DNA from 3 places in the Pseudoalteromonas sp. BZA4 genome. Region 1 is predicted to be linked to each of the others. Evidence: predicted binding sites of a transcription regulator. Region 1 holds the regulator's gene; each other region holds the start of a gene.
The links. Region 1 encodes LexA, which represses DNA repair genes until DNA is damaged. Its sites were predicted from a motif close to TACTGTATNNNNATACAGTA; they were not measured.

Region 2: the regulator LexA is predicted to act here: its motif matches at 6,540-6,559, upstream of ruvC (crossover junction endodeoxyribonuclease RuvC).
Region 3: the regulator LexA is predicted to act here: its motif matches at 5,916-5,935, upstream of ABMY41_RS07520 (SulA-like leucine-rich domain-containing protein).

Annotation. Positions count from the first base shown of each region.
Region 1 is NZ_JBECOT010000011.1:23,850-34,107, forward strand. Features, by position in the region: gene ABMY41_RS06760 (NnrS family protein) at 1-940, shown strand, start outside; gene hmpA (NO-inducible flavohemoprotein) at 961-2,124, shown strand; gene ABMY41_RS06770 (hypothetical protein) at 2,158-2,532, opposite strand; gene ABMY41_RS06775 (S41 family peptidase) at 2,525-4,147, opposite strand; gene ABMY41_RS06780 (endonuclease) at 4,248-4,901, opposite strand; gene ABMY41_RS06785 (VOC family protein) at 5,018-5,371, shown strand; gene ABMY41_RS06790 (hypothetical protein) at 5,346-6,071, opposite strand; gene ABMY41_RS06795 (hypothetical protein) at 6,230-6,610, shown strand; gene ABMY41_RS06800 (hotdog fold thioesterase) at 6,618-7,055, opposite strand; gene lexA (transcriptional repressor LexA) at 7,217-7,834, shown strand; gene coxB (cytochrome c oxidase subunit II) at 8,272-9,414, shown strand; gene ctaD (cytochrome c oxidase subunit I) at 9,414-10,258, shown strand, end outside.
Region 2 is NZ_JBECOT010000002.1:158,135-168,392, forward strand. Features, by position in the region: gene tolB (Tol-Pal system beta propeller repeat protein TolB) at 1-1,268, opposite strand, end outside; gene tolA (cell envelope integrity protein TolA) at 1,278-2,216, opposite strand; gene tolR (protein TolR) at 2,218-2,643, opposite strand; gene tolQ (protein TolQ) at 2,630-3,334, opposite strand; gene ruvB (Holliday junction branch migration DNA helicase RuvB) at 4,331-5,335, opposite strand; gene ruvA (Holliday junction branch migration protein RuvA) at 5,343-5,963, opposite strand; gene ruvC (crossover junction endodeoxyribonuclease RuvC) at 5,965-6,489, opposite strand; gene ABMY41_RS01790 (FtsX-like permease family protein) at 6,648-9,149, opposite strand; gene ABMY41_RS01795 (ABC transporter ATP-binding protein) at 9,139-9,858, opposite strand; gene ABMY41_RS01800 (arylesterase) at 9,859-10,258, shown strand, end outside.
Region 3 is NZ_JBECOT010000012.1:69,901-80,158, reverse strand. Features, by position in the region: gene ABMY41_RS07555 (hypothetical protein) at 1-225, opposite strand, end outside; gene ABMY41_RS07550 (Nif3-like dinuclear metal center hexameric protein) at 376-1,128, shown strand; gene ABMY41_RS07545 (YdcF family protein) at 1,134-1,898, opposite strand; gene ABMY41_RS07540 (LysR substrate-binding domain-containing protein) at 2,216-3,103, opposite strand; gene ABMY41_RS07535 (alpha/beta hydrolase) at 3,467-4,111, shown strand; gene ABMY41_RS07530 (alpha/beta hydrolase-fold protein) at 4,114-4,938, shown strand; gene ABMY41_RS07525 (YchJ family protein) at 4,935-5,414, opposite strand; gene ABMY41_RS07520 (SulA-like leucine-rich domain-containing protein) at 5,455-5,892, opposite strand; gene ABMY41_RS07515 (S9 family peptidase) at 6,195-8,120, opposite strand; gene ABMY41_RS07510 (ATP-binding cassette domain-containing protein) at 8,270-8,860, shown strand; gene ABMY41_RS07505 (DUF6136 family protein) at 8,857-9,951, shown strand; gene fadE (acyl-CoA dehydrogenase FadE) at 9,948-10,258, opposite strand, start outside.

The sequences.
Region 1 (10,258 bases):
TGGTATTAAGTTGTTTTTGCTTAGCATGATTTGGCTTGCTGCAAGGCTTAGTTTTTTTATTGAGATTGCAGGGTTCGAGCAGCTGAACCTTTATCTTGTTAGTGCGCTACAACTCGTTTGGTGGCTAGCTGGAATTATTATTCTAGCTGACATGCTGATACAGGCCAAAAGCAGCCATAACTACTTATTTGTTGTCATCGCATCTTTGCTCTGTGCGCTCAATGTGATTTTTTTAAGTTTAGTTGTACTTAATAAAATGTCGCTGGCACTGGGTGTTGTCGATACCGCTGTACTTATCATGACACTGCTAGTTGGTGTTGTAGCTGGGCGAGTTGTGCCATTTTTTACCGCGCGCGGCCTTAACCTAAGTGAACAAGTTAGAACCCCCAAGCTCGATAAATTAGTCGTATTTAGCTCATTTTTCGCCATTGCGTGGTTTTTTATGAGTCAGCTATTTTTTAGCGCAATGAGCACCGGTTGGGTTTTTGCTTGGCTTGCTTGTTTACATTCAGCCCGGTGTGTTTTGTGGTGGCATAAAGGCATTCTAAAAGTGCCTTTGCTATGGTCATTACATGTGGCTTATTGGGCTTTATCGGTTGGTTTAATACTCGTCGCGCTGAGCTATTTCAGCCCTATTATCTTATTCAAAGATGCGCTTCATCTGATCACTGTTGGCACCATAGGTGTGATGATCATCGCCATGATGGTACGTGTCTCTCATGGTCACACTGGGCGCGTATTACAAGCCCCTGCGTACATTAGTTTGGCATTTGTACTCATTGTGATAGCTGCCATTGTACGTTCGTTACTTCCCGTTTATTTAGGTCATCACCTTGCATGGCAGTTAAGTGCGTTGCTGTGGGTTGCTGGCTTTAGCTTATTTTTATTTCATTGTGCGCCCATCTTAGTGAATCGTCGTGTTGATGGTCGCCGCGGTTAATCTCTCCAATAGGAAAAACTATGTTATCTGAAAAAACGATCCAGATTGTTAAAAGTACTTTGCCGTTGCTTGCACAAGCAGGCCCTCAAGTGACTGAGTATTTTTATGATCGTATGTTTAGCTACAACCCTGAGCTTAAAAATATTTTTAATATGACACATCAGCAATCGGGCTCTCAGCAATTTGCGCTGTTTAATGCCTTAGCTGCCTACGCGGCAAATATTGATAACTTGGCAGTGTTAAAAGGTGCGCTTGCGCGCATTAATCATAAACACACCAGTTACCATATTTTGCCAGAGCATTATCCTATTGTTGGTGGACATTTGATTGCGACTTTAAAAGAGTTATTGCCAGAACAATTTACCCCTGAGGTTGAGTATGCATGGCGTGAAGCTTATTCATTATTAGCGGATGTATGTATCAACGAGGAGATGTCGCTATATCAAAAAACCAAAAAGGCGCCGGGAGGATGGTTTGGTACCCGTACTTTCACTATTACAGAAAAACGTATGGAGTCATCGCAAATTTGTAGTTTCACATTAACGCCTGCCGATGCAAAGCCTGTTGTGGCGTATTTACCGGGCCAATATTTAGGGATTAAAGTAACGCCTGCAAACAGTGATTTAACGCAAGCGAGGCAATACTCTTTATCGCAGCAAAGTAATGGTCGTAATTACCGTATTAGCGTGAAAAAAGAAGGCTTGGTATCTAACTACCTGCACAGCTTAACTGAGGGGGATGAGGTAGAAATTTACCCACCCGCAGGCGACTTTGTGCTTCGCGAAATTGACTCGCCTGTCGTGTTGATTTCAGCGGGAGTTGGTCAAACCCCGATGATGGCGATGCTCGAAACACTATTAAGTAATCAACCTAATCAGCCAATCCATTATCTACATGCTTGCGACAGTGAGACGCAGTTTGCCTTTAAAGAGCACTTATTTAAGCAACAGCAAGCGCACGCTTCATTACATTGTGTTACCTGGTTTAAAGATGGTAAGGGGGGCGATTTTGCGGGCTTAATGGATGTAAACCACATCGCTGAAAGCTTACCAATAAGCAAAGGTGACTTTTACCTGTGTGGCCCAATCGCCTTTATGGCAATGATAAAAGAGCAACTGCTAAGTATTGGGGTTGCAAGTGAACGCATTCACTACGAGGTGTTTGGGCCTCACCAAAGCCTATGATGTAAAAGGCGCAGCTTGAGCTGCGCCTTTTTGTTAGTTAACTTCGCATTCTACATTAGGAAGTGGAATACGGAGCTCTTTTTTGGGGTAGTAAAGCAGGCATTGCTCACCTGCTTTTTGCAACACAAACTTCTCAGAAGGAATTGAGTGGGCACCCATAATTGGCAGACCATCAGGCCCTTTGTTGGTGCCGTGATCAATCAGTAACTCTGCGCTTTTAGTAAACACATCATCGGCTAAGGTGACCAGTGCACCGCCTTTAGCAGACTGAATAGCCTGCTGTATATCAGTAATCACTCCCGGGTTTACCCGAACAAGCGTAGCATCTTGCGGTTGCTCTGCTTGAGTACTTTTACAGCCTGCTATGCTTGCCAGTAAGATGCAGGTTAAGAACAGTGCTTTATTCATAATTACCTTCCTTAGCTGGTAGCGGACGGGTTAAATCCATATTATTTTTGTAAAGTGTAGTATTAGCTTTTAGCGCAATACCAGCTTCATCAGCAGCATAAGATGAGGTTTTCGCCTGCTTAGCTGTGACACTTTGCGTTACCACTGGGCAACTATCATTCTCAATATGATAAAGCGCTGCACTCAGAAGTGTTTCATCACTATCACCTAACTGGTGGTTAAAGTCGTCATCCAGTTCACAGCCTTTTACATCTGCATCGAATTGCGGTGAAGGAGTTGGTACTAAGCCGTCAGAGTATTCGCCAAAGCCTTTGTAATTCACACCCGTTAGCTGAATGGTGTAGTAAGTGGTTGCACAGTTATGCGTTGGGGTAAAACCATATGGTTTACCGCAGGTTTTACCACCTATTAAAACAACTTCAGTATCTATGCCTTTTAAGCCATTGATAAGTGCTTCTGATGCCGAGCAAGTGTTTGCCGTACTTAGTACGTAGACTTTCGATAAATTTAAGTCAGGGAGTGTGTTACCTGTTCCCTCGAAAGTAGAATAGTCGATTTCAAAATCAAAGAATGGGTATGGATCACTCTCGGGCTGTTTGTCATTTTCAATGACTTGATAGTAAAAATAGTCACTCGTATTAGCTGGACCTGCAATCATATAGGCAAGTTGAGATGAAAGAGCTAATAAACCACCGCCATTGTATCTAAGGTCGATCACAAGCTCGTCAATATTGTCGGTTTTGAACTTATTCACAGCACTTATCAGCTCTGGCTGAGCAATACTTATATGGCTGTTAAACTGCATATAGCCAACTTTAGTGCCATCTTCTGTGGTGATAGTATCAACATTCTGTACAGGTGTTTGGGTAATATTACCTGCGACTAGAGTAAACGATTTTTCGGTGCCATCATTACTGCGTACAACAAAATTGTGCGAGTCGCCAGCTGTTGGTCCAAATAGCGCTTCATTTAGAATATCTACGCCTTCTTGGGTATTAGTGTCAATGCTGACGTCGTCGACCATTAAAATAGTATCACCGCGTTGTAAGCCTGCATTTGCAGCTGGTGAGTCACTCTCTAAATAGGCAACACGTAGCTCTCTTGGTGGAACATTACTGATAAATGCCCAATTGATACCATAGCCAGAAACCACACCTGATTGCGACTCCTGATAATACTCTTCTGTCGGCCTGCTGAAATGGAACTGATCTTTATAAGCACCAGAATCTGTTTTTTCGAAGGTCTTTAACTGATCAAAGTAAGCGGCGACAGAGCTGAAGTTATCAGGATTGTTGTCTTCTATTTCATCGTACCAAAGGTAGGTTTCGTCACTCCATGAACGTAGCCACATCTTCTCAGTAAATTCAGAGCCAGCTGTATCAGGGTAAGGTTGATTATTGTTATATGGATCATTGCCTGTACGTGGTACAGCGCACTGATCTTTAAATTCGCTCGATGGCTCAAAAACACCAGCCGTCCAAGTGGGTTCTGAAGTTGTTGGTGGCGGATTAGTCGTATCGGTATTACTTGATGAGCCACCGCCGCCACAGCCAGATAGAGACATGCCTGAAGCCGCTAAGAAGACAGCTAAAGCGAGCTTGTTATTTTTAAACATGAATGCTTCCTTTGCGATAGTAATTGACTAAAAACTAGCAATTACCTGCTATGAAAGCAATAAATTATAGTGTCTAAAATGTAAACGAATGTGCTGCTAGTTATAAAGACTTTCGATTGCTAATTTCAGCTATTTCAAGCTTTTGCCACGATTCAAATAATTTACGTTGTTTATCAGATATTTTTAAGCCATAGGTTTTTTGCATATAAAAATAGGTATCGGCTATTTGCTTTCTTGCATAAATGGGTGGCTCAAATACGCGTTGCTTAAAGTCAACTTTTACAGGGCATGCTCCGTAACTTGCACTTGATGTTGACACCATGCCATAGCGAAAGTTTGAGCGGTCAGCATTGATCTCGCCTATAGCAGGTGCAAGGTTATTAATGTCGGCTTCCATTTGACGAAACTTTTCACTGACTTTTTTACAGTTTTTGCGACCGCCATCCTGCCAGCATTGTAATTGATGGCCAAACTCCCAGGCAGGCACAATGTGCTCCCACTCTATTCTTTTTGCCCGAGCATTCTCTTTTCCTGAGCGGGTGACAGAGTTTCTAGGAATATAACCACACGCATTAGGGTCTGGCACAAGTTTTTTACCTTGGCGCTTGATATCGCAACCACAATATAAGCTTTTAGTATTGCTTGGTAGATTCTTAATTAAATGCTTTTTGGCACTGTAAAAGCTCGAAAATTCTTTAGCGGATATAGGAAAAGTGAAAATAAAACAAAGGGCTAAGTATAGAAATAAACGCATATCCATCACATCAGTGAACTACAGGAACAGCTATTCTAGAGCGACTATTCTAAAAAGGAAAAGTTTTTCAACTCAGCTATAGTTGTTAGGCCGTTTTTATTAAAGGAATTACAACCATGTTATTAGGTGCTTTTTCTGTAAGTCTAAATGTAAAAGATATTCGTGCTTCAAAGCAGTTTTATGAAAAGCTAGGTTTCAAAGAGTTTGCTGGGGAGATAGAACAGTATTGGCTAATTATGAAAAACGGTGAACATTTGATTGGTTTGTTTCAAGGTATGTTTGATAAAACCATGCTGACCTTTAATCCTGGGTGGGATCAAAATGCCGAAGCTTTGGATGAATTTTCAACCTTTGAGCAATTAGCTGCACAATTTCAGCAACAAGGATTAGAAATACAAAAGGCCGGTGACGCGAGTTTTATTATCACCGACCCAGATGGCAATCCTACTTTGATTGACCAACACGTGTAGCTGGCTTTTTACGTTTAATTCGAACGTTTTGTAGTAACAAGAGAACTCCTGTAATACAAAATAGTACGCTGCTGGCTGAGAAGCTGATGAGTAGTGGATTGTTAAAGTTCTCACGCTCATCATAATCCATAATGTGTAGCATCCAGAAAAAGTCGAAAATACGCCACAGAGTGCTGCGCACAGTTATAACTTTACCGGTTTGGCTATCTAAATATAAGGTTGTTGTTAACCAATCATCGAAGCTAATTTGCCAAACATTGGCTTTGTGACCGACTTCTCTAGGCCCTTTTGTTAATAACTGCGCTTGCGTTATTTTTGCGTCAATAAGCAGGTGAGCTTGCGCATTTTCTATGATTTGCGCTTTACTCGGTGCAGGCATTTTAGCACCTGTTCTGCCATCAAAAATAAACGTACCGCTAGAGGATGTAACTTCTATAATCGGGGTATTTAAAAAATGGCTATATTTAATACGCTCGATTTGCTCGAATTGCGCTGTTATTTTATCAATTGAAGCAGGGTAGTCCGACAATAAAAATGGGCTACTTAAACTGCGATTAGCCAGATGCTTACCATGCACTTTTTCAAGTGGTAATGAGCTCATTACCAGCCCACCTAAGAGCCAAAAAAAGATCTGCAAAGCAAGTAAGTAGCCAAGCCATTTATGCCCTTTACGAGCATACTTAAACAGGCGTTTATTCATTATTACCCCGTTATTATTGTTATGTGGGCGCTATTTTAGGTTGTTTAGCTAGATTGCCAATGCGGCATAATGTCGCATTAACTGTATTCTAGATTTGGTATATATACAAAACTGAGTTAAAGTTTCAGTCGATATAAATAGAGGGTAAAAACGAGAGTATGTCGGAAATTCAATTTTTAAATGTAGATCTGGAGCTTGAGTCAAAGCACGATATTAGTGCGCTTGTTGCTGATTTGAAGAAAAACGCCATGGTTTTACATTATGACCAAGATGAATACCGCCAACTAGCACGTATTGAAGCAACCGCAGATATCAGCTCTCCAGATAAAGCCATTAACCAGCTTTGCGAGCTTATTGAGTCTTGCTCGCGCAATGCATTAAAACAGTGGTTATCGTGCTCAAAGCGTACATTTGATATAGGCTTTGAATCAGGTAATTCGCCTAAATGCTTTAACCAACCCCTGCATGCCGATACCTTGTTACGTATCTCTGCAATTGGCGCAGGGATTGAAATTACTATTTATCCTGTCGAAAAATAGCCATAATTTATCGCTCTACAACAGCTGCGGTCATTCTTGATACGCAGCAAAGCTCTCCTGCGGCATTGGTAATTTTAATATCCCAAACAGAAGTTCGCTTACCTAAATGCAGCGGTCTCGCAGTTGCTGTTAACGTTCCTTTGCGTGACGCTTTCATGTGGTTGGCATTAATTTCTTGGCCAACAGCATAAAACTTATTGAAATCAACCACGAAATTGGCTGCATAGCTTGCCACTGTCTCTGCTAATACAACGTTTGCTCCGCCATGGACCATGCCCATAGGGTTATGATGCTCAGGAATAGCAGGCATGGTTGCGATTAAATAATCATCGCCAATTTCAGTTACCTCAATGCCCATAGTTTTCATTAAAGTGCCTTGACCGGTAATCCCTTGTTCCAGCTCTTTGCAAAGCTCTAACGTGATTGGTTGGTGCCAAATACTCATTGTGTTTCCTTAGCCTGCTAATTAAAGATAATACCTTATGGCATCTTTCGGTGTGGTTCAATGTTAGTTTTGTAGCAATATGATGGGGTTAATTTAAATTTGCGATTTTCAAATAACTGTATATACTCACAGTTAAATGTACTGTATGGAAAACCAGTTGTATGCGCCCATTAACTAAACGCCAATCGCAAATTTTAGAACTAATTAAAGTCTTTATTAAAGATACAGGCATGCCACCTACGCGTGCTGAAATAGCTCAAACATTGGGTTTTAAAAGTGCCAACGCTGCTGAAGAACACCTAAAAGCACTGGCAAAAAAAGGCATGATCAAAATGAAGCCTGGGGCGAGTCGCGGTATTCAGTTAATTGAAGAAGATGAGCCAGAGCAACTAGGCTTACCTTTAATTGGCCGTGTTGCAGCTGGTGAACCTATTTTGGCGCAAGAGCATGTTGAAAGTCACTGCCAAGTTGATCCTTCATTATTTAAACCTGCTGCCGATTTCTTACTGCGTGTAAATGGTATGAGTATGAAAGACATTGGTATTATGGATGGCGATTTGCTTGCAGTACACAGAACACAAGTTGCTGAAAACGGGCAAGTAGTTGTAGCTCGAGTCGATGAAGATGTAACAGTTAAGCGTCTAGAAAAAGCGGGTCGCAAAGTACTTTTACACGCTGAGAACGAAGAGTTTTCGCCTATTGAGGTTGACCTTGAGCATGAGTCGTTCAACATCGAGGGGTTAGCGGTAGGTGTTATTCGTAACGCTGACTGGATGTAAATGCTCCCAATTTGGTGCATTAAATTGACTCAATTTGGTGCGCCGCTGAAATTTTACTACTTAATTAGGATTTGTGAATCCTTACTCTTCATTTAAAGCCTTATATGGCGCAGTTTTCCTCTTTTTTTATATTTCGTTCTTACTCCTAAACATTAAATAACGCGCTGATTATAGTTGTTATTTATGCACCAAAATAAACATTTATTATCATTAAAACTTGCTTATTGGTTATTTTTTAACTAATTGGTTAATACACTGTATTAACACCTAATTAATAAAAAGACACAAAAATGTGCGAGGTGTTAGTCATGGGGTCGGTATCATAAGTGGGTCAAAATGATACGTAGTCGCTCTGAACAATAAGAAAAACGAATGGGCACCTTGTTGTATCGCCTTTTCGCTTTGCGTCTTGCAATAGCATCTAAAGGAGCCGTCACATGGGTAAACTGCGTTACGCCTTGTGGCTTATATTGTTTGCACTTCCTGAGCTTGCATTGGCAAATAGCCAATACAATATGCGTAAAGGGGTGACCGATATAAGTAATAATGTTTATGAGTTACACATGACGATATTTATTATCTGCTGTGTAATCGGCATCATCGTATTTGCGGTGATGTTTTGGGCTTTAATACACCACCGTAAATCCAAAGGGGCCAAGCCTGCCCAATTTCATGAAAGTACAAAAGTTGAAATACTTTGGACTGCCATTCCATTTGTCATCTTAATCGCCATGGCTGTGCCTGCCACAAAAACCTTAATTGCCATGGAAGATGCCTCTAAAGCCGATATCACCATTAAAGTGACTGGCTCACAATGGAAGTGGCATTACGAGTACATGGGTGAAGACATTGCTTATTACTCGATTCTATCTACTCCTAAAGATCAAATAGACAACCAAGCAGAGAAAACTGAGCATTATTTGCTTGAAGTAGATAAACCGCTAGTACTTCCTATCAATAAGAAAGTTCGCTTTTTAATGACCTCAGACGATGTAATTCATTCATGGTGGGTGCCTGATTTTGCGGTTAAAAAGGATGCAAATCCTGGGTTTATCAATGAAGCGTGGACACGTATTAACGAGCCAGGAGTATACCGTGGTCAATGTGCTGAGTTATGCGGTAAAGATCATGGCTTTATGCCTGTTGTGGTGAAAGCCTTACCTGAAGATGAATTTGCTAATTGGCTTGCAGATGCCAAGCAAGAAAAAGCCAATGCGGCCGCAGCAGATGCTGCTTTGCTTGATCAAACATTACCGAAAGAAGAGCTTATGGTCTTAGGTGAGCAAGTGTATATGGCAAGCTGTGCTGCATGTCACCAACCTACCGGTATGGGCTTACCAGGCGTTTTTCCAGCACTTAAAGGCAGCCCGATTGTATTAGGTGATGTAAAAGATCACATAGATATCGTGTTACACGGTAAGCCTGGCACAGCAATGCAAGCGTTTGATAAACAGCTTTCAATTAAGCAACTTGCTGCGGTTATTACTTATAAGCGAAACGCGTGGGGTAATGATACCGGCGATGTTATCCAACCGAGTCAAATTCAAGCCGCGATTGATGCAGCAGCGGAGGCGAACTAATGAGTAATGTTATTAATGAGCAAGCAACAGGGCATGCGCATCACGACCATCATCATCCAGCTAAAGGTTTTAAGCGTTGGCTTTACACCACCAATCATAAAGACATTGGTAGTTTATACCTGATTTTTTCACTCACCATGTTTTTAATTGGTGGAGCGATGGCAATGGTGATCCGCGCTGAACTGTTTCAGCCTGGATTACAGTTAGTTGATCCGCACTTTTTTAACCAAATGACTACCGTACATGGTTTGATCATGGTGTTTGGTGCCGTTATGCCCGCATTTACTGGGCTTGCAAACTGGATGGTACCTATGATGATAGGCGCGCCTGATATGGCCTTACCACGTATGAATAACTGGAGCTTTTGGATATTGCCGTTCGCATTTTTAATTCTATTGGCTTCGTTACTTATGCCTGGTGGTGGTCCTGCGTTTGGTTGGACTTTCTACGCACCACTATCAACAACTTACAGCAACGATAACACTGCACTTTTTGTGTTTGCCGTACATATCATGGGTATCAGCTCAATTATGGGGGCGATTAACGTTATCGTGACTATCGTCAACCTAAGAGCGCCAGGTATGACGTGGATGAAGCTGCCGCTATTTGTATGGACATGGTTAATCACTGCATTTTTGTTAATTGCTGTTATGCCTGTTCTAGCAGGGGCAGTCACTATGGTGTTGACCGATAAATACTTTGCAACCAGCTTTTTTGATGCAGCCGGTGGGGGCGACCCTGTGATGTTCCAGCACATTTTCTGGTTCTTCGGTCACCCCGAAGTGTACATCATGATTTTGCCGGCCTTTGGCATTATATCGACTATCGTACCGACCTTCTCGCG
Region 2 (10,258 bases), on a different contig from region 1:
GCCAACACCTGTTTATTATTATGAAGCGTGCTGTAGATAATCATCGAGCCATTTGGGGCAATACTCGGCGATTCATCTAAGCGAGTTCTAGTTAATACTTGGAACGCGCCTGTAGCTAGCTCTTTTTTAGCAAGATGGTATTGACCGTTAGTACGATTCACCATCACTAATTCTTTTCCGTCAGGTGAAATCGAACCTGCTAAATTCATATCACCATCAAACGTCATACGTTTTGATCTACCAGTTTGCAAATTTAACTTATAAATCTGGGCATTACCACCCCTTTCAGACGTAAACACAATATCTTGCCCATTTGGGTGCCAAGAAGGCTCAGTATCGATACTACGGTGATTTGTTAAACGCTTTTCTTTGCGAGTTGCAAGGTCTAAAAGGTAAACTTCTGTTGCACCATTACGGTCTTTAGAAAGCACTAATAATAACTTTTTACCATCAGGCGAGAACTGCGGTGCACCATTAATACCAGGGTGGCTTGTGATTAATTCACGTTTACCCGTATATAAGTCTTGCATGTATATTTGGCTTTGGCGGTTTTCAAAAGTAACATACGCAAGCTTAGTACCATCTGGAGACCAAGCCGGTGACATTAATGGCTCTTTAGAGCGAAGTAACACTTGTTCGTTATAACCGTCATAATCAGCAACAACTAATTGATATGGCTTAGGTTCACCGTCACGAACGATGACATAAGCAATTTTCGTTAAAAATGCGCCCTTTTCACCAGTAAGTGCTTCATAAACTACATCACTAATACGGTGCGCATAACGGCGAAAACCATTTTCAGAAATAACACTTTCACGCGCATCTAGTACATGATCTTGGCTTTTAACTAGCTTACCGTTGCTCATCATTTGAGTTTCGCCGCCTGTAATTTGGCCACGGATCACATCAATAAGTTCATACCTTACTAAGTAACGCCCGCCTGGTTGTTGCTCTACTTGACCAACAAGTACTGCTTCAACACCTTGATTGACCCAAGCGCCGTAATCTACATCAGCATCTTTGCCAGGTAGTTGTGGCATATTTGTCACATCAACAGGTTTAAACTTACCACTGCGCATCAAGTCAGCTGCAATAACGGTGCTTAGTTTTTCAGGGATTGGGCCAACGCCCTGGTATTTAAATGGTACGACTGCTATTGGGCGCGCACCATCAATACCTTCAGTGATAACAATTTCTAGTGCAGCACTGGCAATGCCATGAAAGCCCAGTAATACAATAAAACATGCTGTTTTTATCTGGTTGAACATATCATTCCTTTAGAATTCTGGCTTAATTGTTAAGTTAATATTTTTCAGTTGCTCGAATACATCTTTATCAGGCGAAACTGGTAATGTATCAGCCATACGTACAGCTCGAAGAGCAGCTTCACACACTAATTTATCACCACCTAATGATTTTACTTGCGTTACTAAACCATTAAAGCCAAGGCGAATATTAACGCGACATTGCTTATTCTTCATTTTTTCATCTATAAGTAAAGTTTGTTGAATACGCGCCATAATTAACGCTTTATATTTATCAACTTCACTTACAACCTGTTGCTGGCGAATTTTATTACGTGCAGCTTGCTCAGCAGCTAACTGCTCTTGCAACATTTGCTCTTGCAATGCTTGCTGACGTTTACGCTCTGCTTCAGCTTCTTTACGTTTACGTTCAGCTTCTGCTTCGGCAGCTTTACGCTTGCGCTCTTCTTCAGCTTTCTTTAACGCTTGTTCTTCAGCTTTACGTTTTTCAGCGGCTGCTTTTGCTGCGGCTTCAGCCTCTTGCTTTTGCTTTTCAGCTTGTTGCGCTTTAGCTCGTTCTTTTTGTTGAATTTCACGAGCTTTTTTCGCTTGTGCTTCTGCTTCTGCTTTTTCTTTCTCTTTCGCGCGGCGTTGCTGCTCTAGCTTTTTAAGGCGTCTGTCTTCAGCTTCACGTTGCTTGCGTGCATCATTAGCACGACGTTCAAGATCACGAATACGCTTTGCTTCGGCTTGTTTTTTCGCTTCTTCTTGCTTTTTTAGCTCAGCAATTTTCTGCTCAACCTTTTGTTGGTCTACAGTAACCGCAGAAACGGCTTTTTCTGGTTCAGGAATAGCTGGATTCAATGTAACTTCCATCACCTTAGGCGCTGGCATATGAAAGTTCGCTGATCCAATTAAAAAACCAATAATACCGAGGTGCAATAGAAGCGATTTAATTAATGACTCACGCATACTAACCCTCAAATGATTCGGTCATTAGACCCACCGAAGGCACACCAGCATTTTTCAAAAAGTCCATAAGCAGCAGTACTTCTTGATAAGAAACTTTGCCCGAACCTTTGATCATCACAGGTGTATCTGGATTTTTTTGTAGCTGAAGTTTAATCACCGCAGCAACATCCAGCGCTTCCATTGGCGCTTCTGGATCTGTGCCAACACTTACATAGTACTTACCTTCAGCATCAATTGACGCAATAATAGGTGGTGTGTCTTTGGTATCAACAAGATCAGACTCTTCCATTTTCGGCAAATCAACTTTTACACCATGAGTAATAAGTGGCGCAGTTGCCATAAATATAATAAGTAGTACCAACATTACGTCAATGTAAGGAACTACGTTTATCTCACCTACTGGGCGACGTTTCTTACGCTGGTACATTCGCTTTAGCCTCTATTTGTGCAGCTGCTTGGCGGTGTAAAATATTGGCGAACTCTTCCATGAAGTTAATGTAATTACCTTCAAGCTTTTCTACTTTATTTGCAAAACGGTTGTAAGCAATAACGGCAGGAATTGCAGCAAATAAACCCATTGCTGTTGCAATCAATGCTTCAGCAATACCTGGCGCTACCATTTGTAACGTTGCTTGCTTAACTTCACCTAATGCAATAAATGCATTCATGATACCCCATACCGTACCAAATAGGCCGATGTAAGGACTGATAGAGCCCACTGTTGCTAAAAACGAAAGACTTGATTCTAGTTTCTCAACTTCGCGCGATAAAGCAACACGCATTGAACGATGTGTGCCTTCCATAACAATGCTTGCACTTTGTAGTGAATTTTTCTTATGACGTGCAAACTCTTTAAAACCAGCAACAAATAATGCTTCAACACCTGATGCGCCACCAGGACGCGCTGATACTTCGTTATATAATTTACTTAGATCAATACCTGACCAAAACTTTTGTTCAAAACGCTTAGCGCCATTAAGTGCATCAGAAATCGCTTTTTTACGCTGAAAAATAATTGCCCATGACATTACCGACATACCGACTAATGCCAACATTACTAGCTGGACAAGTACACTGGCTTCTAGAATAAGATCTAAAAAATTAAGCCCTGATCCCACGTTAAACTCCTAAAATAGATTTCTATGTAATTTGTTATATTTTTTACACTTGCATTTATTGACCACAATCATGGCCAAAAGTTACATCTAGTGTATCTAGTCAGTTATAAACTGACAACGCTCTTGCTGTGAATTAGCGGCAAATAACGGTAAAAAGCAATTTGCTTAGTTATTTTTTAGCCATATTAGGTTTTATCAACACATTTACGCATATTTTCACCTTAATAATAAGTCACTAGAACAGCTCTCAAAAGCAACCAAAACAGCCAAAAACACGACGTTTATTCATAAATAGCGCATAAACACCCAAAAGCACTTTTGCAAATCTACTACAGAATACTTAAACTAATCCTGAATAAAGATCACAAAATTTATAAAAACCCTTTTATTCAGAAGCTTAAAAACAAAATAATTACAAAGTGAACAAAAAGAAAACAATTCAATTTTTATCTCGCATTAGTTTTTTTAATCTGAAAATAAAATTTTTCTAGTTTGAAGAAAAATCCATCATCGCGTATTATTTACCTATACCGAGCTAGCAACCTCATGAAAGTTTCTTTCATCAAGCTCCGTTTTTAGCAATATGAAGTTTCGTATTGCTCTTGGTTTACTTTTATTGGGATAAAACCTTATTCAGGTAGACCGTAGTTCCCTGAATTACTTCCTTCAACTTGTTGTTTGCCCGCATCCTTATGCGGGCTTTTTTTTGCCTACACAAACGTCATGAGAATACCTATCGATATCTTAACAGTATGTGAATTACAGGTGTTAAATGAGGCTTAGAGTATGCGGTATGCGGTATGCGGTATGCGGTATGCGGTATGCGGTATGCGGTATGCGGTAAAAGGTAAAAGGTAAAAGGTAAAAGGTAAAAGGTAAAAGGTAAAAGGTAAAAGGTAAAAGGTAAAAATCTATACACCTATGTATATACCTCAATAAAAAAGCAGCCCTCTCGAGCTGCTTGATACTGTTATATTACACTTAACTCAGGTTTTGCTATTTCTCTGGCGTTAGCCCAAAGTGTAAATAAGCAATGTCTGAAACGAGTCGTCCGCGTGGGGTACGCTGAATAAAGCCTTGTTGAATTAAAAACGGCTCTATCACATCTTCAATGGTTTCTTTTTCTTCGCCAATTGCAGCCGCTAGGTTATCAAGGCCAACTGGGCCGCCCATAAATTTTTCAATAATAGCTAGCAAGTATTTTCTATCCATGTAGTCAAAACCACTTTTATCGACATCAATCATATCAAGGGCTTGTTCTGCAACTGTGGCATTCACTTTACCGTCTGATTTCACTTGGGTGTAATCACGAACGCGGCGTAATAAACGGTTTGCTATGCGCGGTGTACCGCGTGAACGCTTGGCGATTTCGGTTGCACCTTCATCACACATGGTTAAGTCTAAAAAGCTTGCTGAGCGGGCAACAATTTTTGATAAGTCTTCAACAGAATAAAACTCTAATCGCTGAACAATACCAAAACGGTCTCTAAGTGGTGAGGTGAGTGAGCCAGCACGCGTTGTTGCACCAATTAAAGTAAATGGCGGCAAATCAAGCTTTATAGAGCGCGCTGCGGGGCCCTCACCTATCATAATATCCAGCTGATAATCTTCCATTGCGGGATACAAAATCTCTTCGACTTGCGGGCTCAAACGGTGTATTTCGTCAATAAACAGTACATCTCCTTCTTCAAGGTTCGTTAAAAGTGCGGCTAAATCGCCTGCTTTTTCGAGTACTGGCCCCGACGTTGTTTTAATATTAACGTTAAGCTCGTTGGCAACAATGTTTGCAAGTGTAGTTTTACCAAGACCCGGTGGACCAAATATTAATAAATGATCCAGCGCTTCGCCACGGTGGCGAGCTGCCTCGATAAAAATTTCCATTTGTTGCTTAACATGCGGCTGGCCTGTGTAATCGGTTAACAGCTTTGGTCGTATGGCACGATCAACACTGTCTTCATTACTTTGTTCACTCGCATCTATTAAGCGATCTGCTTCAATCATGGTTTACTCACAACATTGATTTTAGAGCTTCTTTAATTAGAACCTCGGTCGTCATATCTGATTTGTTCACTGTTTTAACCGCCTTTTGTGCTTGCGGTAGCTTATAGCCTAATGCCACTAGTGCTGATACAGCGTCATCGGCAGCATTATTTGCCACTAGGGTATCATCACTTGATGGCTCAATGACGGCATTATCGCTAAATGGTGTAAATAAGTCATTACCCCAATCTTTGAGTCTATCTTTCATTTCGAGCACTAAACGCTCTGCCGTTTTTTTACCAACACCCGGCAATTTTACCAGTGTTGTTGCATCTTCATTATTAACACAGCTTACAAATTGCTGCGCCGACATACCCGATAAAATAGCTAGACCAAGTTTTGGCCCAACACCATTGGCTTTTAAAAGCTCTCTAAATAAAGCGCGCTCGGTTTTGTTGTTAAAGCCAAATAATAGCTGAGCATCTTCACGCACCACAAAATGGGTATAAATAACCGCTTGCTCACCCACTGCCGGTAAATCATAAAAGCAGGTCATCGGCATTTGCACTTCGTAGCCTACACCACTTACTTCAATAAGAATTTCTGGCGGCTGTTTTTCTACTAGTAAGCCATTTAATCGACCAATCATATTACTTCCTTAATCGTCCTCTTACGGTTTTGCTCGCACTGCCCGCAAGTTTTATTAAATTTTGTTCTGAGTGAGCATGACAAATAGCAATTGCTAAGGCATCTGCGGCATCGGCTTGAGGGGTACCTGGCAGCTTTAAAATGTTTTTAACCATATGCTGTACTTGAGACTTATCGGCTCCGCCATTGCCTACAACGGCCTGCTTAATTTGCCTAGCTGAATATTCATAAACTGGCAGCTCTGCTATTGAAGCACCAACGATAGCAGCGCCACGTGCTTGACCGAGTTTAAGCGCTGAGTCTGGGTTGTGTGCCATAAACACTTTTTCGATAGCAAAACTGTCTGGTGAGAATTGCTCTACCAATTGACTGATCCCTTGGTAAATCATTTTTAAGCGTACCGGAAAATCGTGATCAGCCAATTTAATGCAGCCACTACCTAAATAAGTGAACTTAGCACCTTGGTGAGCAATCACGCCGTACCCTGTTAATCGTGAACCAGGATCAATCCCTAAAATAATCGCCAACTAACTGAACCGTCTATTATCATTATTATCTGCGGTTAATAATGCCAGAGCACTGTATAAATTACCAGTAGCCAATTGCAATTCATAAAAAATGCCCGCAATTCATAAAAAATGCCCGCAATTGCGAGCATTTTATAGCCAACCTTTAAGTAAGACATTTACGCGAGCGAGCGTAATAAGCCTTGGGTATTTTTTCGCATTGTTCGCGCTATCATCAAATAGCCCAAACATGCTACAAATAAGCCACCGACTGCTGGGCCAATCACCCAAATATGAGGATGGAACTTACCTGCTAGATCGAACATTTGTTTTTGCACTATTAACAGAGCAATGTCACTGACTATGGCTGCCACTAAGCCTGCGGTAACGCCTAATAGTAAAAACTCATATAAGGTGGCATTTTTAATTAAGCGCCCTTTCGCACCTAAAGTCCGCAAAATAACAATCTCTTGCATTCGCTCGCCTAAACTTGCTTGCACTTGTGAAATAAGTACTAAAGCGCCACAGGCAACCACAATCGCTAGTACAAAGCCAATCGCTAACGATACTTGCTCAATGGTTGAGCGAATTTGTTTAATAAAGCTCTCAACATCTATCACGTTAACCGTTGGGTATTGACGCATTAGCTCATTAAACTCACGTTTTTTCTCTGCTTTAACATTTACTGATGAAATATAAGTAGCAGGAAAGCTCGCTAGCACGTCAGGGCTTAAAATAATAAAGAAGTTAGGTTTAAGCGTGGTCCAATTAACCTTACGCACACTGGTAATTTTTGCGTCAAACGACTGCGCACCAATTAAGAAAGTAAGCGTATCGCCAATTTGTACATCAAGGCGTTCAAGCATCGACTCTTCGACCGATGCCTCAGCTACTGAGTCTTCACTAAACCATGCACCGTCGATAAGCTCGTTTTGGTTAGGCAAGTCTTTACGCCAAGTTAGGTTTAACTCACGGCCAATACCAGAGCGGGCTTCTTCGTCTTTCTTTTCGTTGTCTTCTTGCGATACTTCGCGGGCAACCAACTCGCCATTAACAGCGTTTACACGGCCACGAACAACCGGATAGAAATCAGACGTTGGCATATCGTTTTGCGCTAAGAAGTTAGTAATAGGCTCTAACTCTTGCTCAGTAATGTTCACTAAAAATGAATTAGGGGCATTTTCAGGAAGCTGAGACTGCCAGTCCGAAATCATGTCGTTCTTAAGTACAATTAAAAACAGTAATAGCTTGATAGCCAAAGCAAAGCTAATTAATTGTACCGCATTCACATTGGCACGCTTTTGAATTGACGCAATCGCCAATGACCAACTGTTGCCCGGACTCAAGCCAAGTTTACGGCCACCACCAAAAATAACCTTTGATAAACCAAATAACACGGCAATTAAAAATGCCGTCGAAAGGAACAAAATTGCACTAATTTTTATGTTGTTACTAAATAACCACATCAGTAAAAACACAGTAAGCGCCGACATAGTAAGGTGCACTTTACTTACTAATAAACGGTCGCCTAAGTTACGGCGAAGTACACGCAGCGGCGGAATATCAAATAAATCGAGTAGCGGTTTAATTGAAAACATAACCGCACAAATCACACCCGTGCTAATCGCAATGATCCAAGGCTTTGCCGATGCACTCGGCAATGCTGAGCCCATGGTTTGTGCCAAATAATCCGTGGCAACCGCTTGTAAACCATAACCAATCAGTAAACCGACAATCACCGACATTGAACATACAAGGCTCAAATGTAATAAATAGATTTTACGGATCATCGCGCGGCTACCGCCCAGCGTTTTCATCATAGCAACTGGGTCGTACTGACGCTCACAATAACGTTTTGCTGATACCGCAATAGCAACAGCAGCTAAAATAATGCCTAGCAAACCAGCTAACAATAAATAGCTCTCGGCACGATTTAAACTATTAGAAATAGGTGACTGGCGGTCTTTAACACCATACCAACGTTGGTTTTCTTTCATTTGTGGTTTTAACCACGCATAAAAGGCATCTAAATTGTCTTTGTCACCAGCATAAAGTTGGCGGTAAAACACTCGGCTGCCGGGCTGAATTACCTCTGTTACAGCAATGTCTGCTTCATTGATTAAGATTCGTTGGCTGCTTGAAAACACATTAAACGGTGCATCTGGCTCTTCGGCTACAACATGACTAGCCGTAAACGTAGCAGCGCCAAGCTCTACTTTATCGCCCACTTTAATGTTTAGCGCATAAAACACAGACTCACTTAACCACACTTCACCACTACTTGGAATGTCGGTTGTTACTTCTGGTTGGCCAGTCAGGCTGGTTTTTACTTTTAACTCACCTTTTAACGGATAGGTATTTGATACCGCTTTAACCGAGCCAAGCTGCATTTCTTCACCGGCAAATAGCATGGTGTCGAAGTAAGTTATTTTAGCGGTGCGTAAGTTATCTTGGTTGGCTTTTTCTAAAAACTCAGCAGGTAAAGCATGGTTACTTGCTAAAACGCGATCAGCGGCAATAAAGGCACTGCTTTTTTCTTCAATACTTTGACCGATGCGGTCGGTAACCATAGACAGTGTTAAAACAGTGAGTACAGCTAAGGCTATTGCTGCACTGATCACTGTTAATTCGCCACGCTTAAACTCACGTGAAAACAGTTTTAGTGCTAATTTAGCCCACATTCGCTTGCACTCCTTCGCTTTCTTTTACAGTAACTAACTGCCCTGCTTCAATATGTAAAATTTGCTGACACTTTTGTGCAAGCTGCTCATCATGGGTTACTAAAATAAGTGTCGTGCCGTGCTCTTTATTTAGTTCAAATAATAGAGACTCAATTAACTTACCGTTTTTGCTATCAAGGTTTGCTGATGGTTCATCGGCAAATAAGATTTTCGGTGTACCAATAAATGCACGGGCAATTGCTACACGTTGCTGCTCACCACCAGATAATTGCGACGGGTAATGGCCAACACGATGACTTAAGCCTACCTTTTCAAGTAACTCAAGGGCTTGTTGTTTAGCATCTTTACTACCCGCAAGTTCTGCCGGAAGCATTACGTTTTCAAGGGCTGTTAAGCTTTGTACAAGCATGAAAGACTGAAATACAAAACCTACTTTTTCAGCGCGAAGTGCTGCGCGTGCTTCTTCATCTAATTCGTGTAATGCGGCTCCGTCTAAATGGATACTGCCGCCCGTTGATTGGTCAAGGCCTGCTAATAAACTTAATAAAGTAGACTTACCCGAACCAGAAGTGCCTACTACAGCAACTGAGTCGCCCGACTTGACATTAAAGCTGATGTCACTGAGGATGGTCAGGTCGCCCTCAACCGTGGTGACCGTTTTAGAAAGTCCTTTAACTTGAATGATGTTTAATTGAGAAAGCGCTGACATATGATGCATCCAATCCTACGTTTTATATTCGTTTTACTGTTAGTAATCAAACCACTTACGGCAGCAGCTGACAACACAATTTTAATTTTAGGTGACAGTTTAAGCGCCGCTTACGGTCTTAAACAAGAGCAAGGCTGGGTTAAATTGTTACAAGATAAGTACGATGAAAAAGACCAATCTGTATACCTAGTAAACGCCAGTATTAGCGGTGAAACCACAGGCGGAGCCCTAAGACGACTCGACGCGTTACTGAGCGAATTTGAACCCACTCATGTACTCATTGAGCTTGGCGGAAACGATGGTTTACGAGGTTTCCCTATTAAACGCCTACAAGCTAACCTACGTGATTTAATAACAAAAAGCCAACAAATCGGGGCGAAAACCGCCGTTATGGAAGTAC
Region 3 (10,258 bases), on a different contig from region 1:
GGTTTTTTTCGCTGGTGCTTTAGGTGCTTCTTCTGCTTTAGGCTCAGCTGTTTTACCAGAAGTGAGCTCTTCAGTCAGCGCTGCAACATCAGCAAGGCGCATATTTTTGCCACCGTCGATGCTATACCAACCAGGTTTTGTTGTGATTTCAGGTTTCTTACCATTCGCTGCTTCGTATGCTGCTTCGAAGGCATTTAACACTTCTGTTTTGTCTAGTTTGCTCATCAGAGACCCTATACGTTGTAAACACAGATTAAGAATATATATTTATACCTATTTTCAGCTTACTTTTCAATTTTTTGCGATTTTCCTTCCATTTTTCACTCATAAACGCCAAAATTTGCACAAAATAGAGGGTTGAAGGACGATTTTTATATGCAACGCAAACAATTTACTCAATTATTAAACGACATTCTTAAACCTGATTCTATCGCTGACTTTTGCCCAAATGGCTTACAAGTTGAAGGTGCGAGCGACGTAAAAAAGATAGTGACGGGTGTCACAGCTAGCCAAGCATTGATTGATGCCGCTATTGCAGAAAATGCAGATACTATTTTGGTACATCACGGCTATTTCTGGAAAGGGGAATCGCAGCCAATCACGGGCATGAAAAAGCGCCGTATTGAAGCGCTTTTAAATAATGATATTAACTTATATGGCTATCATTTACCGCTAGATATACACCCTGAAATTGGTAATAACGCGCAACTGGCTAAGTTACTCGATATTGAGTTCACAGGTGGGCTTGAATCTGGTCCAAATAGTGTGCCGGTAAAAGGCCGCTTAAAAACACCTTTAAGTGGTGAAGAATTTACCGCCAAAATAACCCAAGTTCTTAATCGTGCACCATTAACTAGTTTGGTAAGAAAAAAGAAAATCGACACCATCGCTTGGTGCACAGGTGGCGGACAAGGGTATATTGATTTAGCGGCTGCTCAAGGAATTGATGCTTATCTTACAGGTGAAGCCTCTGAGCAAACGATTCATAGTTCACGCGAGCAAGGTATCGATTTTTTTGCAGCTGGTCACCATGCGACTGAGCGTTATGGCATTAAAGCCTTAGGCGAGCTTTTAGCTGAGCAGCACGGTTTTGATGTAACGTTTATCGATATCGACAATCCAGTCTGATTGTTCTACAGCGCCTCTGGATCAATCCAGCGGCGCACACTCACCCAAGCACTGCCAATTTTCTCATGAGCGACTCTGGTCACTGCAACAAGTACTGCAATGTTAGGTATAAACTGTTTGTACGTTGGATACTGACTAAAATCTTGAAAGTCGGTTGCCGCTGGGATCACATCAATGCCTTGTGCATTAAATAAGTCTTTCGCTCGCGGCATGTGGCTTGCTGAGGTGACTAAGGCAGTTTTTTTATCGACTAAATAAATGGCAAGTCGTTTCGCTTCTTCTGCGGTATCCATAGCGAGGGAGTTTTGTTTAATTCTCGTTGCAGAAATACCTAACGCTTTTGCCGTTTCAAACATGAGCTGGCTATTGGTAGTATTGGCAAAACCGCCTCCTGATACATAGAGGGTGGCATTTGGGTAGTGGTGGGCAAGCTTAACACCTTCAAGTAATCGAGCAAGCGCGCAATCGCCTAACTGGTGGTTTGCTTGAAGGCGCGAGTTGGGCATTATAGAGCAGCCAAGTACCACAATATTATCGAGTTTAGGGTGCTTTGCTTGGTTAAATTGCCATGCAGGGTTATTGCTTGCAGCTATCAGTGACTGACCAATAAATGGCGTGCTTATCAGCATTAAAGTTAAAATACTAACAAAGCCAAAATAGAGTGCTTTGCGTTTATGTGCAATGGCTAAAAATACCATCACTAAAGTAAGCAGCCCCAGCAAAGGCAGGGGCATTAATAATGAGCCAATGATCTTTTTAATCTCAAACATGTATACCCAAGCCTCCTCAAGGTACAGAATTCAGCGTTTCACAGGTGCCTTAATATCAAGGCGTTACTTTGCAAAAATGGCAGCCCCTTTTAAGAAGTAACAACGATGAGAGTAAGCACCTGTGAAGCGCCCAAAGGGTTGGTTTAAAAGCGAATTATACTGCGTTATTGATTTTAACCATAGAACCACTATTGTTTGCAATCAATGCCTTGCCTAAATCGCTTTTAATTCCAACTGAAACTCGCACCTTGAGGTGGTTTGGGTATTAACATTATTGTCTGTAACAGATGCAGTTATGTTAGTTATTTTGCCTTGCTTTAGCGACCGTTATTTTGCTTACATGTATTTAAAAAGTGGCGATAAACTGGGTTATCTTTCATATTCTTTTTCATCGCTAAATACATAGGGCGAGTAAGGCCTAGTGCACCTAACGGAATAGACTTAATGAGCCCCTGGCTTTCATAAGGGGTGACTAGCCAGTCTGGTAATGCTGCAACGCCCATACCTGCACTCACTAATTGAAATATCAATAAGCCTTGGTCAACCGTTTTAAGCGTGCCATCAAAGCGTGCATTTTGAATAAAATGTTTAAAGATGTCTTGGCGCTCACGGGGAATAGGGTACGAAATAATTGTTTCGTTTTTTAAATCAAGGGCGGTGACATAGGCTTTTTTTGCCAACTCATGATCCGGTGCAACGATTAGTTTTAATTTAAAATCAAACAGGTGAGCATACTCAAGCTGATCGGGTTCACGAATATCAGAAGTCAGCACTAGATCTAATTCATCATTAATTAAATCTGGAATGGCGTCGTAACTAAAGCCGCGCTCGTAATCAATTTTAATATCAGGCCAAAAATTATTAAATTCTTTTATGGTTGGGAGCAACCAATGAAAGCAGGCATGACACTCAACGCTTAAACGTAAATTTGAGATTGGCTGGTTAAGGCTTTCTTTTAACCGACATTTTGTTGCCTCAACACGAGGTAATACTTCATTAGCAAGCTCCAGAAGTAGCATACCTTGCGGAGTAAAACGCACAGGCTGTGTTTTACGTTCGAACAGCTGGCAATCTAACTTATTCTCGAGATCTTTAATTTGATGCGATAAAGCCGATTGAGTTAAAAACAACTCACGGGCGGTATTGACCAAAGAGCCTGTTTCTTTAAGGGTCGCTATGGTTTTTAGGTGCTTTATATCAATCATCTTTAAAAAATCTCATGGAAAATGTGAGTCTAACTCAGATTACGAACATACTACGCCTTAGAATTTAATTTTTCAACGTCTAGACGTCTAAAACCTGAAGTTATTTTAACTGCTTTTTTACAATACGCCTTTTTATAAATAATTGACAGCGTTGTCATAAGGTTTTTTGTAGTTTAACTATGAAATTCCATGAATTTACCTCAAGTTGAAACTTGCAGTTTAAATCGTGATACATCTTGCGATTAGTAATTTGATATTTAATTAAAATTACTGAGAGTAGGGTTTAGTTGTTTGCTAAGATATTATTTTTTAAGGTGTTATTATCTTCTATTAGGTGTAACGTGATTTTTTAAAGGAATGCTTGTGATACGTACCGTACTTTTACTCTGTGCATGCTGGGTGTTGCCTGTTTGCGCTGGCACTATTTACAGCCAGTTTCCAACAGAGATTGACCCGCATGGTCACTATGTTTTTTATTCACATGGTTTTATCGTCGAAGGGACAAACCCTAAGCCTGTTCACAAAACCTTTGGTGTTTATGACTTTATTGCAGTAAAAGAAGCACTGACAGATGAGAGCTATCATTTAATTGCCTATCACAGGCCAAAAGGTACTGAGCCATTTACGTTTGCGAAAAAACTCGCTGCAGATGTTGAAGCATTGATCAGTGCCGGTGTTGCTGAGTCAAACATTAGTTTGATTGGTTTTTCACGGGGCGGGGCATTATCGATACTGGCAGTCAATGAACTTAAACGCACACATATCAACTTAATTATATTGGCAGGTTGCGCAGGCCTTATAAAAAATCACACATCAGTTAAGGCTTATGGCAAGGTGTATTCTATCTTTGAGCGCTCAGATCAGGTTGGCTCTTGCCAATTTTTAATCGATAGAAGTGACGTAACTAAGTTTGAAGAAATAAGCATTAATACAGGGCTCTCCCATGGCGCATTTTATAAACCAAAAGATGAGTGGCTGTTACCAATTAAGAAGTGGTTAAAGGATTAACTATGCCTTATTTACTGTTAGTTATTGTGATCAGTGTTTTGGGCGTGAGCGATGTAAGCCATGCTGAGCCGTTTACTTTGCCACGTACTAATACTGTGTTACTCAAAGATAAACATACCAAAAACGAATACCCCATTACGATTAAGTTGCCACGCAGCTACCAAAAGCAAAACCAGAAGCGCTACCCAGTTGTTTACCTGTTAGATGCAAACTACAGTTTGCCAATTACCTCTGGTGCTAGTCGCTTTATGATGAATTCGGGGACTATAGAAGAGGTAATTATCGTTGCAGTAGGATATCAAAAAGGTGTATCTGGACTTAATAGCCGTATTTATGACTATACGCCATTTGAAGATAAAAATTGGCAGCGTAAAACTGGCGGAGCAAGTCAGTATCTAAACTACCTAAAACATACTGTATTGCCTTATATTGAGGCCGACTTCAGAACAACCCAAAAAAGTACGTTAGTCGGTAACTCACTTGGCGGTTTATTTGCGGCTTATACCTTATTCACTGAGCCTTCGCTTTTTTCAAATTATATTATCGGCAGTCCTTCAGTGTGGTTTAAAGAAAACTCAATATTAGCTATGGCTGTAAAACCAGCTGCCAACACAACAAAAGTTTACATCGCAGTGGGAGAACTTGAAGAAAGCGAAGGCGAAAAAATGGTGTCGGGGGCAAGGCAATTAGCAGCTAAAATTACTAAACAAAGCGGCGCGCTGGTTACGACAAATTTATTTGTTATTCCTCAGGCACGCCATGCAACGGCATTCCCAACAACGATTACCCAAGCCTTAGACTGGATTTACCAGGTTAATGATAACTAAAGAGCGTGACACTTTTTATATTTTTTGCCGCTACCACAAGGGCACTCGTCGTTACGGCCAATTTTAATATCTGCAACTGGCGTTATATCACCATCTAGGTAACGCCATAGGCCATCTTCTTTAATAAAACGCGACTTCTCGTGTAACTCACAATACAAGCTTTGATAAAAGTAATTAGCTTTAAATTCTACAAAACCTTCTTGCTCGTTATGTTCAGTATCTAAAACACTTAGCTTGGTAAAACGGCAGCTATTAGCAAAATCTTTAATTTCGCGAACAGGGTTCGCGGCTTGCTGGCTTTGTGCATAAGTACTAAATACATATTTTGCATCTTTTAGCGCGTATGCACTAAAACGAGAACGCATAAGTTGCTCTGGGGTATCAGCTTGGCTTGCACCGGTATGAAAAGGCTGGCAGCAAAGCTCGTAAGTCGATTCGCTGCCACAAGGGCAAAGGGAGTGTGTGAGTGATGTCATAACAACTTACCTAAAACTATAAATTGTTATTTTAACAAGCCTATTGTGGCTGCGGTACTAAATTGTTTAATTGAGCGCTTTTTGTAAAACAATAAAATTTTGCAGATGCCTGCTCAAGGTTTAAGTTCATCGAATCAAGTTGATGATTGTTTACAATATCTGTCCATGTGATCACAGCAGCAAAATTACCGTTATGTAATGCTGAACTAAGAACGTATTCAAGATTAACTAAATGTTTTTGTCTGATCACAAGTAGTTTGCTGGTATCAATCGAACACGAATCTAGTAAAGCTTTACTAGGAACATGATCAGGAGCAATTAATAGTGTCCATGCATTTTGGCTATTGTAATGATGCAATACTTTTAATAGCTCAAAAGTTGCTGAAATTTCGTCTTCAATCTGAATTAAATTAACAGACGCTTTATCGTTATCTTGTTGGTAGCTTTTAACTGTTCTTAAGGTAATTGGCTGTAACATAACTTTCACTCACTGGTTGTTTATACAGTATGTGTATACAGTAGTTTATACAGTGTTTTTGCGCAAGTACTTTTTTGCTATTTTTTAACCAATGATTCAGTTTTATTTTAGTCAAAATAATTTAATTGTTATTAAACAGTGGTTTACGGTTTTATTTTGAAGGTTGGAAAAGGTGAAAAATTTACCACTAAAGATATACAGTATTTTATACAGTACTGTGTAAACTGCTAAATTTTGATTCTATACAGGTGTTTTGCATAAAAAAGCCGGCATAATACCGGCTCTTTATCTTTGCAATTTTGCTACTTATCTAAGTAGGTATTTAAGAACTCAAGGTATGCATTTGAGGCTTTTATGCGGTTTTCTTTTTTAGTAAAACCATGGCCTTCATCATCGAATAATACATATTCAACAGGCACACCATTTGCCTTTACAGCGGCAACAAGCTCATCGCTTTCAACTTGTAAAACGCGTGGGTCGTTAGCACCTTGGATCACCATTAATGGCTTGGTGATGTTTTTAGCATGAAATAGTGGCGAAATGGCACGGTGACGTTCACCGTCTGTCGCTGGGTCGCCCATTTCATCATACAGTGCCTTTTTAAAGCTTTCCCACCATGGTGGAATCGAGTTTAAGGTTCTAACCCAGTTTGTTACACCAAATATATTAATGCCTACTTTGAACTCTTCAGGTTCAAAGGCAAGTGCTGCGGCGGTCATAAAGCCACCATAGCTGCCCCCCATGATGCCAATTTTATCAGCATCAACCCAATCTAGGCTTTGTAAGTGTTTTTTACCGTAAACAATATCTTGTAAATCGTCAGTGCCGTGTTTTTTATCATCTAAATGGAAGAAGGTTTTACCATAGCCTGAGCTGCCACGGTTATTAACTGCAAAAATGGCATAACCATGATTGACTAGATGCTGCTGCATTGCACTATATCCTGTGCGACTTTGGCCGCCAGGACCGCCGTGTACCCAAACTAAAGCTGGTACTTTGTTGTTGCTGTTAGCTTGCTTAGGCTTATATAAAACCCCAGGGATCTCTAGACCATCAAAGCTTTTAAAGCGCACAATTGTGCTTTCAACCAAGTCATTTTGATCAATGGCATCACTTAATGTGTTGGTTAATTGTTTAGCTTTTGATTCACCGAGTTGCCAAACAAATAGGTTACTTGGTGAGGTATCTGAATTTAAATAAAACGCCATGGTCTTTTCATCAGCTGAAAAGTTCACACCACGTAAATTACCAGCTGGCAGCGATGGCATGGCAATACCTTTACCGGTGGTGGTATCAATTATCGACACTTTAGTGCTTGCGTCAGCATTAACACCGCTTACTTGATAACGGCCAGATTTAGAGAAGTAAATAAAGCTTACATCCCACTCATCTTTGAGGGCAGGGCTGTGCTCGCCGGTCGTTAAGTCATAGCGCCACACTTCTGCAAATTCACCTTTGGCATCGGTTGAGTAATATAATGATTTACTGTCTCTTGAGAAGGTTTCGGGGCCATATTTAGCGTCATCGTCATGACGGGTAATGAGCTCTGGTTTCAGTGTTTTCTTACGCGTATCGAGAATAAATACATCGCTGTCTTTGTTCGAATTGTTTTTCGATAAAGCAATAAAGCGGCCGTCAGGGCTTATCGCACCGACATCTAGCCCCATAGTATTTTGATAAACAGGCGTTACTTCATAGCTGTTAGCATCAACACGATATAGGTCCATAAACTTAGCATCACGCTGATTGCTGGTTATAAAAAAGTGTTTACCGTCTTCTGTGAAGCCTGCAAATCCTGCACGGGTTTCTTCACCTGGCGTAAGATCTTTAACTGTGCCATCTGTTTCGCGAACGTAGATGTGATAACGCTCGTTACCGCCTGAGTCTTTAGTAAATAGTACGCGCTCATCTTTAGGGAAATAAGCCACAGCATAAGTACTGTCTTCAAAGTCTGTTAAGCGGGTTTTTTTGGCGGTTTTTATATCTACTTCATAAAGGCTATAAATGCCGCTTTCGTCACTGCTAACGAGTATTTTGTCGCCTTTCGGTGAAAAGCTGCTGCCCATAATTGAGGTTGTATCAAAAAAGGTTTCAGCATCATACTGTTTAACAGTTTGGCTTTGTTGCACGCTTTCGGTGCTACTTGTTGATGGGGTTGATTGAGAACATCCTGCAAGCGCAAGGCTAAGCGCGCATGCAACGGCAGCTAGTTGAAAACTCGGTTTCATTGTAATTATTCCTTGTTAATTTTTCGTTATCAAGTGTTGCCTGTTCATAATCTAAACGCAAGTTTTACCACTTCGATATTTGTTACAAATCATGTAAATAAATAGGGACATGAGTGTGCTACTATTTTTTCATTATTAAAGGAATAAACATGATTGAAATTAACAACCTCAATAAGCGCTTTGCTTCAGCCCACGTTTTTGAAAACTACAGTAAGCTATTACAAAGTAAACGAGTTTGTTTACAGGCAGCGAATGGCAAAGGAAAAACAACATTACTGATGATGCTAGCTGGCCTTGAAAAGCCACAATCAGGGCAGGTTTTATATAATAATGAAGCATTAAAGTCGCCGCAAAACGATGTTTCAATTGCTAGCGACCGTATTGCTCTGCCGGGTTTTTTAACCGCGCGACAAGTTATTGAACTTAGTTGCAAGGCGTTAAAGAAAGATATGCCTGAGCAACTCATTACTGGATTTAACTTTACAGAGCACCTTAATACTCGTTTTAGTGCTTTGTCGAGTGGTAACCAAAAGAAATGCCAGCTTATCACTGCTTTTTTAAAGCAAGCTCCATTTTTGCTATTAGATGAACCGAGTGCAGCACTTGATCAAACAAGTATTCAATTTTTGCTGACCTTACTTGATGGCTACTTAGATGATAAACCTAATGGGCAAGTCATCATTACAAGCCACGAACCTGAGGTGTTTATACAGCATGGTTTTGAGTGTACAGCATTATGATTGAATCTCTTGCTAGCTACGTGTCATTCCTTTCTTATAGATACCTAGCATATACAACCACTCTCAAAAGCATGCTATCTCAGTTAAAGAGTTTTAGCTTGCTGTTCGCTCTGGTACTAGGCCCTGCATTTCTTGGTATGGTTTTACTTTTGTTTTTAGGTCTTGGGAAAATAGTCGATAGCCATGCAGAACCCGCTTACGGTGCAAAAATAGCTGTGGTTTATCTTTTACTTGAATCGGTGATGTTATGGGCCATGGCATCAGCCATTAAAAATTCGCAAAATAGGGCGTTTCAGCGAAGCCTTTATAAATCCTCTTGGCGAGTATGTGCTGACTGCAAGTTACTACTTTTAAGTAATGCTTGGCTCATTGCCAGTTTATTAATCGCAATAGATCTATCGTTAAAGCAATGGCTACAAGTACCTCATTTTATGCTGTTCATGTTGTTGCAGTGGCTATGTGGAGTATTTGTTCTTTATAGGCCGCGTGCACTTTTTTATAGTTTATTGCTCAGTTTTGTCTTGGTATTACTGCCCGTTAGTTTATCTCCGCTGCAATACTATCTGGGTTTTGTCGCTATTTTCGGCTGTTCGATTTTACTCCCACCTGTAAGAATAAGTCATAAATTAAAAGTACACTCGCTTGCTTTATTTTGGCTTAGCTACTTCATACAGCACAGCTGGAGCTTAATTTGGCGTGCGGCAATATTGGTTGCATGTTTGTTTGCTTTATTACAACTAATTGCAGTTCGCAATGACTTTAGTGACTTGCTACAGGCTGTGGCTTTTTCAGTATGCGTATTGCTAACAAGCTCGCTGCAATTCGATTGCTTGGATGTTTTTAAAAAATATCGGCTGTTCTTTCAAAGCAATAACCAAGATAAGCCGTTTTATATAAGCCAGTTTTTACCGAGCCATATATTTTTTTCTGTGGCTTTAATAGTCGTTATAAGCATGCTTGGCACTAACTTGATTTACATCCCTATAGGGGCAGTATGGTGTGTATTGCAGCAATATTTAGCGCAAAAAAAACCAGCGCAATTTGCGCTGGTTTGGTTTTTCATAACAATTGGAAGTGTTTTGCTAGCTTAAGCGGCGTCTGCTTTTTTATTGCTCTCGCCGCGGGCAACATTACCTGCAACTAAGTCTGCTGGGTCAAAGTCGTCAACGTTAATAACGTCAAGACGGGCTTTTTCAACTGCAGCTAGTTTGTCGGCTTCAGCTTGGCTTAAAATGCCTGCTTCTAGGCCCATTTGCGCTACTTTATCAAGTTGGAAGAAAGGCAGTTTTACGCCTTTTTCACGGCATACCTTGTCAAACAGAGGCTCAACTTCAAGAATGTCTTTAAGCGTTTGCTCTTGACGACCAACAAGGTTTAGTGGCTCGTTTTTAAGATAAA